Regions from separate parts of the Mycoplana ramosa genome, predicted to be linked through region 1. Evidence: predicted binding sites of a transcription regulator. Region 1 holds the regulator's gene; the other holds the start of a gene.
What was found. Region 1 encodes HrcA, which represses chaperone genes, less so after heat shock. Its sites were predicted from a motif close to GTTAGCACTCNCNNNNNGNGAGTGCTAAC; they were not measured.

Region 2: the regulator HrcA is predicted to act here: its motif matches at 2,303-2,331, upstream of groES (co-chaperone GroES).

What each region holds. Positions count from the first base shown of each region.
Region 1 is NZ_JBHEEW010000002.1:162,001-166,044, forward strand. It holds gene JNC62_RS03300 (VOC family protein) at 1-360, opposite strand, end outside; gene rph (ribonuclease PH) at 540-1,256, opposite strand; gene hrcA (heat-inducible transcriptional repressor HrcA) at 1,446-2,525, shown strand; gene grpE (nucleotide exchange factor GrpE) at 2,766-3,386, shown strand; gene JNC62_RS03320 (BCCT family transporter) at 3,625-4,044, shown strand, end outside.
Region 2 is NZ_JBHEEW010000001.1:191,323-195,366, forward strand. It holds gene groL (chaperonin GroEL) at 234-1,874, opposite strand; gene groES (co-chaperone GroES) at 1,948-2,244, opposite strand; gene chrA (chromate efflux transporter) at 2,414-3,790, shown strand; gene JNC62_RS00860 (TIGR01459 family HAD-type hydrolase) at 3,880-4,044, shown strand, end outside.

The DNA.
Region 1 (4,044 bases):
GATGGAGCGGGCGCCGGTCGGCCAGCGGAAATCGGCCTCGATGGCGATTCCTGCTTCTTTGAGCTTTTCCGACCAGAAATCAAGATCGCTGGCGGGAACGCGAAAGCAGACATGCCCCTGGCCGGTCGTGCCGTGGACGGGCACCGGCAAGGCATGCGATGGCGGCCGGACGATCGTTTCCTTCGGGTTGAAGAGCAACAGCACGCCGGGGCCGCAGCGGAAGAAGACATGGCGGTTCGCATGGCGGTTGATCTTCTCCAGCCCGAGCAATCCGCCATAAAAGGCCTCCGCCGCATCGAGGTCTTCGGCGTACAGGGCGGTTTCGAGGATGCCTTGAAGGGCTGGTTTCGTGTCCGGCATCGCGTTCGCCTCTCACTCTCCCCGCCCCTGGAAGCGGCAGGGACTTATGCCGCCATGGCTGAAAGGCTCTCCCTTCTCCCCGGCTCGCGGGAAGAAGGTGCCCGAAGGGCGGATAAGGGGCAAGGGCGAAATGCAACGTCTCCTGCGCCCGCGCGAAGCTGCGAACGGCCGCGCCGTCGTCAGGCAATCGCCTGCTTTTGCAGATCCACGAGTTCGGCAATGCCGCTCTTGGCCAGCGCCATCAGGCTTGCGAATTCCTCCTCGGTGAACGGCTTGCCTTCGGCCGTGCCCTGGATCTCGACGATGCCGCCTGTGCCGGTGATGACGAAGTTGGCGTCCGTCTCGGCCGCCGAATCCTCTAGATAGTCGAGGTCGATCACCGCCTGGCTGGCGAAAATGCCGCAGGAGATCGCGGCCACGTGGTCCTTCAGAACCTTGTCGACCTTGATCATCCCCCGCGCTTCCATCCACTTCAGGCAATCGTAGAGAGCGATCCAGGCGCCGGTGATGGAGGCCGTGCGGGTACCGCCGTCGGCCTGGATGACGTCACAGTCGATGGTAATCTGCTTTTCGCCGAGCGCAGTCAGGTCGACCACGGCGCGCAGCGACCGGCCGATCAGGCGTTGGATCTCCTGGGTGCGGCCGCCCTGCTTGCCGGCCGCCGCCTCCCGCCGCATCCGCTCGCCAGTGGCGCGCGGCAGCATGCCGTATTCGGCCGTGACCCAGCCCTTGCCGCTGTTGCGCAGCCACGGCGGCGTCTTTTCCTCAAGGCTCGCCGTGCACAGCACGTGCGTGTCACCAAACTTCACCAGGCAGGAGCCTTCCGCGTGCTTGGAAAAATTGCGCTCGAAGGAAACCTTGCGCATCTGGTCGGTTTTTCTGCCTGACGGCCGCATCGCGAACTCCGTATCGTGCCCTTGTCTGGCGATGCTTCTAGCCGACTTCGCCGGGGGATGAAATCGTCGAGTTGGCCTATTTCCGGGAATTTCGTCCGCGCGCGCCTCCCCGGGCGGTCGCATTTGGCCCTTGTCTGCACGTGGGCCGGATCACTATAGTTCAAAAGGCAAAGGGAAACGTTGACCGACATGGTAATGAGACACTCTGCGGAGACTGATATTCACAAAATGCTGGACGAGCGTTCCGGCGAGATTTTCCGCCGGATCGTCGAGAGCTATCTGGAGCATGGCGAGCCGCTGGGGTCGCGGAATCTATCGCGCATCCTGCCAATGTCACTGTCGCCGGCTTCTGTGCGCAACGTCATGAGCGACCTGGAGGCGCTCGGGCTGATCTATTCGCCGCATGTCAGTGCCGGGCGGCTTCCCACCCAGCTCGGCCTTCGCTTTTTCGTCGACGCCTTCATGCAGGTGGGCAACATCTCGGACGAAGATCGCGCCTCGATCGCCCGGCACGTTCATCGACCGATGCACGGGCAGAGCATCGAGACGATGATGAGCGAGGCAAGCCAGATGCTATCCGGCATGTCGCGCGGCGCGGGGATCGTGATCACGGCGAAGAACGACCCGGTGCTCAAGCACGTCGAGTTCATCCGGCTGGAGCCGACCAAGGCGCTGGTGGTGCTGGTCGGCGAGCACGACCAGGTGGAGAACCGCATCATCGAACTGCCGGCAGGCACGACCAATTCGCAGCTGACCGAAGCGGCGAACTTTCTCAATGCGCATCTTGCCGGCAGCACCATCCACGAGGCGCGCACCCAGCTCGAACGGCTGCGTCGCGAGGTGCGCCAGGAACTGGATCTGCTGTCGCAGGACCTCGTCGAACGCGGGCTTGCAGTCTGGTCCGGCGGAAGCGACGAGAGCAAACCGACGCGATTGATCGTGCGCGGCCGCGCCAATCTGCTCGAAGGCCTGGCCGGCATCGAAGATGTCGATCGGTTGAGGATGCTGTTCGATGACCTGGAGAAGAAGGACAGCCTGATCGAGCTTCTGAACCTCGCGGAGGCCGGGTCGGGGGTGCGCATCTTCATCGGCTCGGAGAACAAGCTGTTCTCGCTCTCCGGCTCGTCGCTTATTGTGGCGCCGTATCGTGACAGCGAAGAGCGCATCATCGGCGCGGTCGGGGTGATCGGGCCGACGCGACTGAACTATTCCCGGATCGTGCCGATGGTCGACTACACGGCACAACTGATGTCGCGGCTCTCGCGCTGACGCAAAGGCCGGTTCGGCAAGTTTGTCGAACAAGCCTTGATTTTTTTGATCCGAAGCTCGATATCCGCCTCAACTCCCTCTCATCGTCCGCGCAACTTGCAAGGCGCGCGGACGGCTGGAGGTAACAAAGAACCCCGCGCATCGCCGGATGGGCAGGGTCGCTTTGGCCGATCAACCTGTGCATGGCTGGGATGTGGCAATCCTGCGCGATGCACGCGATTTCTCAATCCGGAGAAACCAATGACCGACGATACCAGCAAACACGGCCCCGAAGCCGCAAATGACTCTGCCGAGACCGCCGCTGTGTCGCCCGAGAACAACGACGCCGGCGCGCAGGCAGCAGAGGCCGATCCGATCGCATTGCTGCAGGCGGAAAACACCGACTTGCGCGACAAGTATCTGCGCCTTGCCGCCGACATGGACAATCTTCGCCGTCGCACCGAGCGCGACGTCAAGGACGCCAAGTCCTACGCCATCGCAGGCTTTGCGCGGGACATGCTGGGCGTTTCCGACAACCTGCGTCGCGGTCTGGAGGCAATCCCCGCCGAAGCGCTGGAAGCGGGCGGAACCGGGCTGAAGGCGCTGATCGAAGGGGTGGAGATGACGGAGCGGTCCATGCTGGCGGCGCTCGAGCGCCACGGCGTGCGCAAGCTGGAGCCGATCGGCGAGAAGTTCGACCCGCATTTCCATCAGGCGATGTTCGAGGTGCCCAACACCGAGGTGCCTAATGGCACCGTCGTCCAGGTCATTCAGGACGGCTACACCATCGGCGAGCGCGTTCTTCGCCCGGCGATGGTCGGCGTCTCAAAGGGCGGCCCGAAGGCGCCCGCGAACGGCGGCGACAGGCCCGAAGAGGCCTGAGGCCGGAAAACCTTTGACAGCTAAATGAAAAATTGCCCGGCGCTTCGACGCCGGGCTTTTTTGTGCCGGCCGTTGCGCAATCCGTTGTGGAATGACGCGTTTCCCGAGCATCCCCCAGGGGCCTGCCCGTCCATCCCACAAGCAGAACAAAAGAACTGTTCCGGGGGCGGCTGTGGGGTTACCTTGGGCCTGGCGGAACCGCGTGCCGTCGAATGGCCGCGGAACAGGGAGGCCTGGTATGAAACAGCCGCTCAACGGGATCTCGCCCATCTCCTTCTACGGCTCGGCCATCATCTCGCTCGGGCTCATCCTCTTCGCCTCCGTTTTCCCCGATGGGGCCGCAGCCCTCTTCAAGCGCGCCAACGACTGGATCATCGCCGAGCTCGGCTGGTTCTACATGCTCGCCGTCGGCGGTTTCGTCATCTTCCTGCTGTTCCTTGCCATCAGCCCGCTTGGCCGGGTCAAGCTCGGCCCCGACGAAGCCGAGCCCGACTACAGCTACAGCACCTGGGTGGCGATGCTGTTCAGCGCGGGCATGGGCATCGGCATCGTCTTCTACGGCGTCGCCGAGCCGATCATGCATTTCAGCGCCCCCCCGGATGCGGAGCCCCGCACGGCGCAGGCGGCGCGGGACGCAATGGAAGTGACCTTCTTCCAC
Region 2 (4,044 bases), on a different contig from region 1:
GGCAGTTTGGCGCACGGTTAACGCGCTACCGCTCCGTGTCATTCTACCGGCTGCTCCCCTCGCCAGTCTATCGCTCGCTTGAGGGGCTTCTATACTGCGTTTTCTGCAATCGGCAAGAACGCGGACTGAAATAGATCAGTTCCCGCAAGTTAAATTCGGCCATAGAAGTGGCAAACATCAACAAAAAGGGCGGCCCGAAGGCCGCCCTCTGTATGCCTTAGACTTTCGTCTAATTACATCATTCCGTCCATGCCCATGCCGCCCATGCCGCCCGGCATGCCGCCCGCAGCTTCCTTCTTCGGCAGCTCGGCGATCATGGCTTCGGTGGTGACGAGCAGGCCGGCAACCGAGGCTGCGTCCTGCAGCGCGGTGCGGACGACCTTGACCGGGTCGACGATGCCCATGGCGATCATGTCGCCATACTCGCCGGTCTGGGCGTTGTAGCCGAAGTTGTCGTCGTTCTTGTCGAGGATCTTGCCGACAACGATCGAGGCTTCGTCACCAGCGTTCTCGGCGATCTGGCGGGCCGGAGCCTGCAGCGCGCGACGAACGATGTTGATACCGGCTTCCTGATCGTCATTGACGCCCTTGACGGTGATCTTGACGGAAGAGCGCAGCAGGGCAACGCCGCCGCCCGGTACGATGCCTTCCTGAACGGCCGCACGGGTCGCGTTCAGAGCGTCGTCGATGCGGTCCTTCTTTTCCTTCACTTCGACTTCCGTCGAGCCGCCGACGCGGATGACGGCAACGCCGCCAGCGAGCTTGGCCAGGCGTTCCTGCAGCTTCTCGCGGTCGTAGTCGGAGGTGGTCTCTTCGATCTGGGCCTTGATCTGCGCGACGCGGCCTTCGATCTCGGCCTTCTGGCCGGCACCGTCGACGATCGTCGTGTTTTCCTTGGAGATCGAAACCTTCTTCGCACGGCCGAGCATGTCGAGCGTGACGTTTTCGAGCTTGATGCCGAGGTCTTCGGAGATCACCGTGCCGCCCGTGAGGATGGCGATGTCTTCGAGCATGGCCTTGCGGCGATCGCCGAAGCCCGGAGCCTTGACGGCAGCGATCTTCAGGCCGCCACGCAGCTTGTTGACGACGAGCGTTGCGAGTGCTTCGCCTTCGACGTCCTCAGCGATGATGACGAGCGGCTTGCCGGTCTGGACGACGGCTTCGAGAACCGGGAGCATCGCCTGCAGGTTGGAGAGCTTCTTCTCGTGCAGGAGAACGTAGGCGTCTTCGAGATCGGCCACCATCTTTTCCGGGTTGGTCACGAAGTAGGGCGACAGGTAGCCGCGGTCGAACTGCATGCCTTCGACGACTTCGAGTTCGGTTTCGGCGGTCTTGGCTTCTTCAACCGTGATGACGCCTTCGTTGCCGACCTTCTGCATGGCTTCTGCAATGTCGAGGCCGATCTGGCGCTCGCCGTTTGCGGAAATCGTGCCGACCTGGGCAACTTCTTCGGAAGTGTTGATCTTCTTGGCCTTGGCCTGCAGATCCTTGACGACTTCGTTGACAGCGAGGTCGATGCCGCGCTTCAGGTCCATCGGGTTCATGCCGGCAGCAACGGCCTTGGCGCCTTCGCGAACGATCGCCTGGGCCAGAACGGTTGCGGTGGTGGTGCCGTCACCGGCGATGTCGTTGGTCTTCGAAGCGACTTCGCGGACCATCTGGGCGCCCATGTTCTCGAACTTGTCTTCGAGTTCGATTTCCTTGGCGACGGAAACGCCGTCCTTGGTGATGCGCGGCGCGCCGAAGGACTTGTCGATGATGACGTTACGACCCTTCGGGCCGAGCGTGACCTTCACTGCGTCTGCGAGGATGTCGACGCCACGCAGCATCTTTTCGCGCGCGGTGCGGCCGAACTTGATTTCTTTGGCTGCCATTTTCAAAACTCCTGGTTTCGAAAAGCCGGATGACCCGGCTGGGATTTAGGGAAGGTACGGGGAAAACCGGCGATCAGCCGATGATGCCCATGATGTCGGCTTCCTTCATGATCAGAAGGTCTTCGCCGTTGAGCTTGACTTCGGTGCCCGACCACTTGCCGAACAGGACGCGATCGCCGACCTTGACGTCGAGAGCGATGATCTTGCCGCTTTCGTCACGAGCGCCCGAACCGACGGCAACGATTTCGCCTTCCTGCGGCTTTTCCTTTGCGGTGTCCGGAATGATGATGCCGCCCTTGGTCTTTTCCTCGGACTCGACGCGACGTACGACGACGCGGTCGTGCAGCGGACGGAAGTTGGTGCTTGCCATTGTCTAATCCCTCGATCAAATGACATGTCCGGATCGGGACCGATCCGGTTGGATGGGTGTTAGCACTCGCCGTTGGTGAGTGCCAGCGAATTCGAGATAGGCGTGGAGCCGGGGCGAGTCAAGAAACGGCCTTCAAAAATCTTTCGTACAGTTTGGTTACCACGCGACCATGACACCCGTGACAAACGACCTGCCAAAAAAAGCCGTACCGCCGCATCCCTCCTTTCGCGAGGCGCTCGCCGTCTGGGCCAAGATCGGTCTTTTGAGTTTCGGCGGCCCCGCCGGCCAGATCGCGCTGATGCACAAGGAACTGGTCGACGAGCGCCGCTGGATCTCGGAGAGCCGGTTCCTGCATGCACTGAACTACTGCATGCTGCTGCCGGGCCCGGAGGCCCAGCAGCTTGCGGTTTATATTGGCTGGCTCCTGCATGGCACGCGCGGCGGGATCGTGGCGGGGACGCTGTTCGTCCTGCCTGGTTTCCTCGTCATCTGCGCCCTGTCGGCGGCCTATGCGCTGTTCCAGCGAACCGATTGGCTGCAGAACCTGTTCTTCGGCCTGAAGGCCGCGGTGCTGGCGATCGTGCTCGAGGCACTGGTTCGGGTTGCAAGCCGCGCCCTGAAAACCCCGTTCACGCGCCTGCTGGCGGCGGTCGCCTTCATCTGCCTGTTCTTCCTTGCGCTGCCGTTTCCGCTGGTCATCGCCGCCGCAGGGATCTGCGGCTATCTTGTCGCGCGAACGTCGCCGGGGCTCCTGCAGCCGCCGGTCGGTCACAAGGCGCACGCGCCGGACATGCCTTCCGTGATTGGCGACGCGTTCCCCGACAGGCGACGCAGATTCGGCGCGACCGTCGGCATCGTCATAGCCGGTGCCGTCCTCTGGGCGGCGCCCTTCGTCGTCCTGATGCTTCTCCCGGAGGGACCGGGTGCCTTTGCCGCCATCGGCGTCTTCTTCTCAAAGATGGCGGTCGTCACCTTCGGCGGCGCCTATGCGGTGCTCGCCTATGTCGCCCAGCAGGCGGTCGAGACCTATCACTGGCTGAAGCCGGGCGAGATGCTGGACGGGCTGGCGCTGGCAGAGACGACGCCGGGGCCGCTGGTTCTCGTCCTTTCCTTCGTCGGCTTCCTTGCCGCTTTCCGCGATACGGCAGGGCTCGATCCGCTCGCAGCAGGCCTGCTGGGGGCGTTTCTCACCACCTGGGTCACCTTCGTTCCCTGTTTCCTGTGGATCTTCCTCGGCGCGCCTTACGTGGAGCGCCTTCGTGCCAATGCAGCGCTGTCAGGGGCGCTTGCGGCGATCTCCGCCGCCGTCGTCGGCGTCATCCTCAATCTGGCGGTGTGGTTCGGTCTGCACGTGCTCTTTCGCGAAGTCGGCAGCTTGCGGCTTGGCCCGATCTCGATGGCGCTGCCGGAGCCGGGCTCGCTCGACGCGCTCTCCCTTCTCCTGACGGTCGCTGCGGCCGTGATGCTGTTCCGGCTACGCCTCGGCATCGTCTACACGCTGCTTGTCTGTGCGGTGGCGGGGTTCGCCCTCAACGCGCTCATTTAGTCGCGGCGGTGGCAAAATTGTCGGCAGGCCCTTGTTTTCTCGATCCGGCTTTGCGATGTCAGCCGGGCTTATCAGGATCGGGAAACAGCATGGCCAAGCGCATTCAGTCCTTCCGCGAGATCACGGACCAATACGATGTCGTGCTCTGTGACGTCTGGGGCGTGCTGCACAACGGCGTGGAAGCCTTTGCGCAGGCCTCGGAGGCATTGGCGCAGGCACGTGCCGCCGGGCTGACCGTCGTGCTGATCACCAAC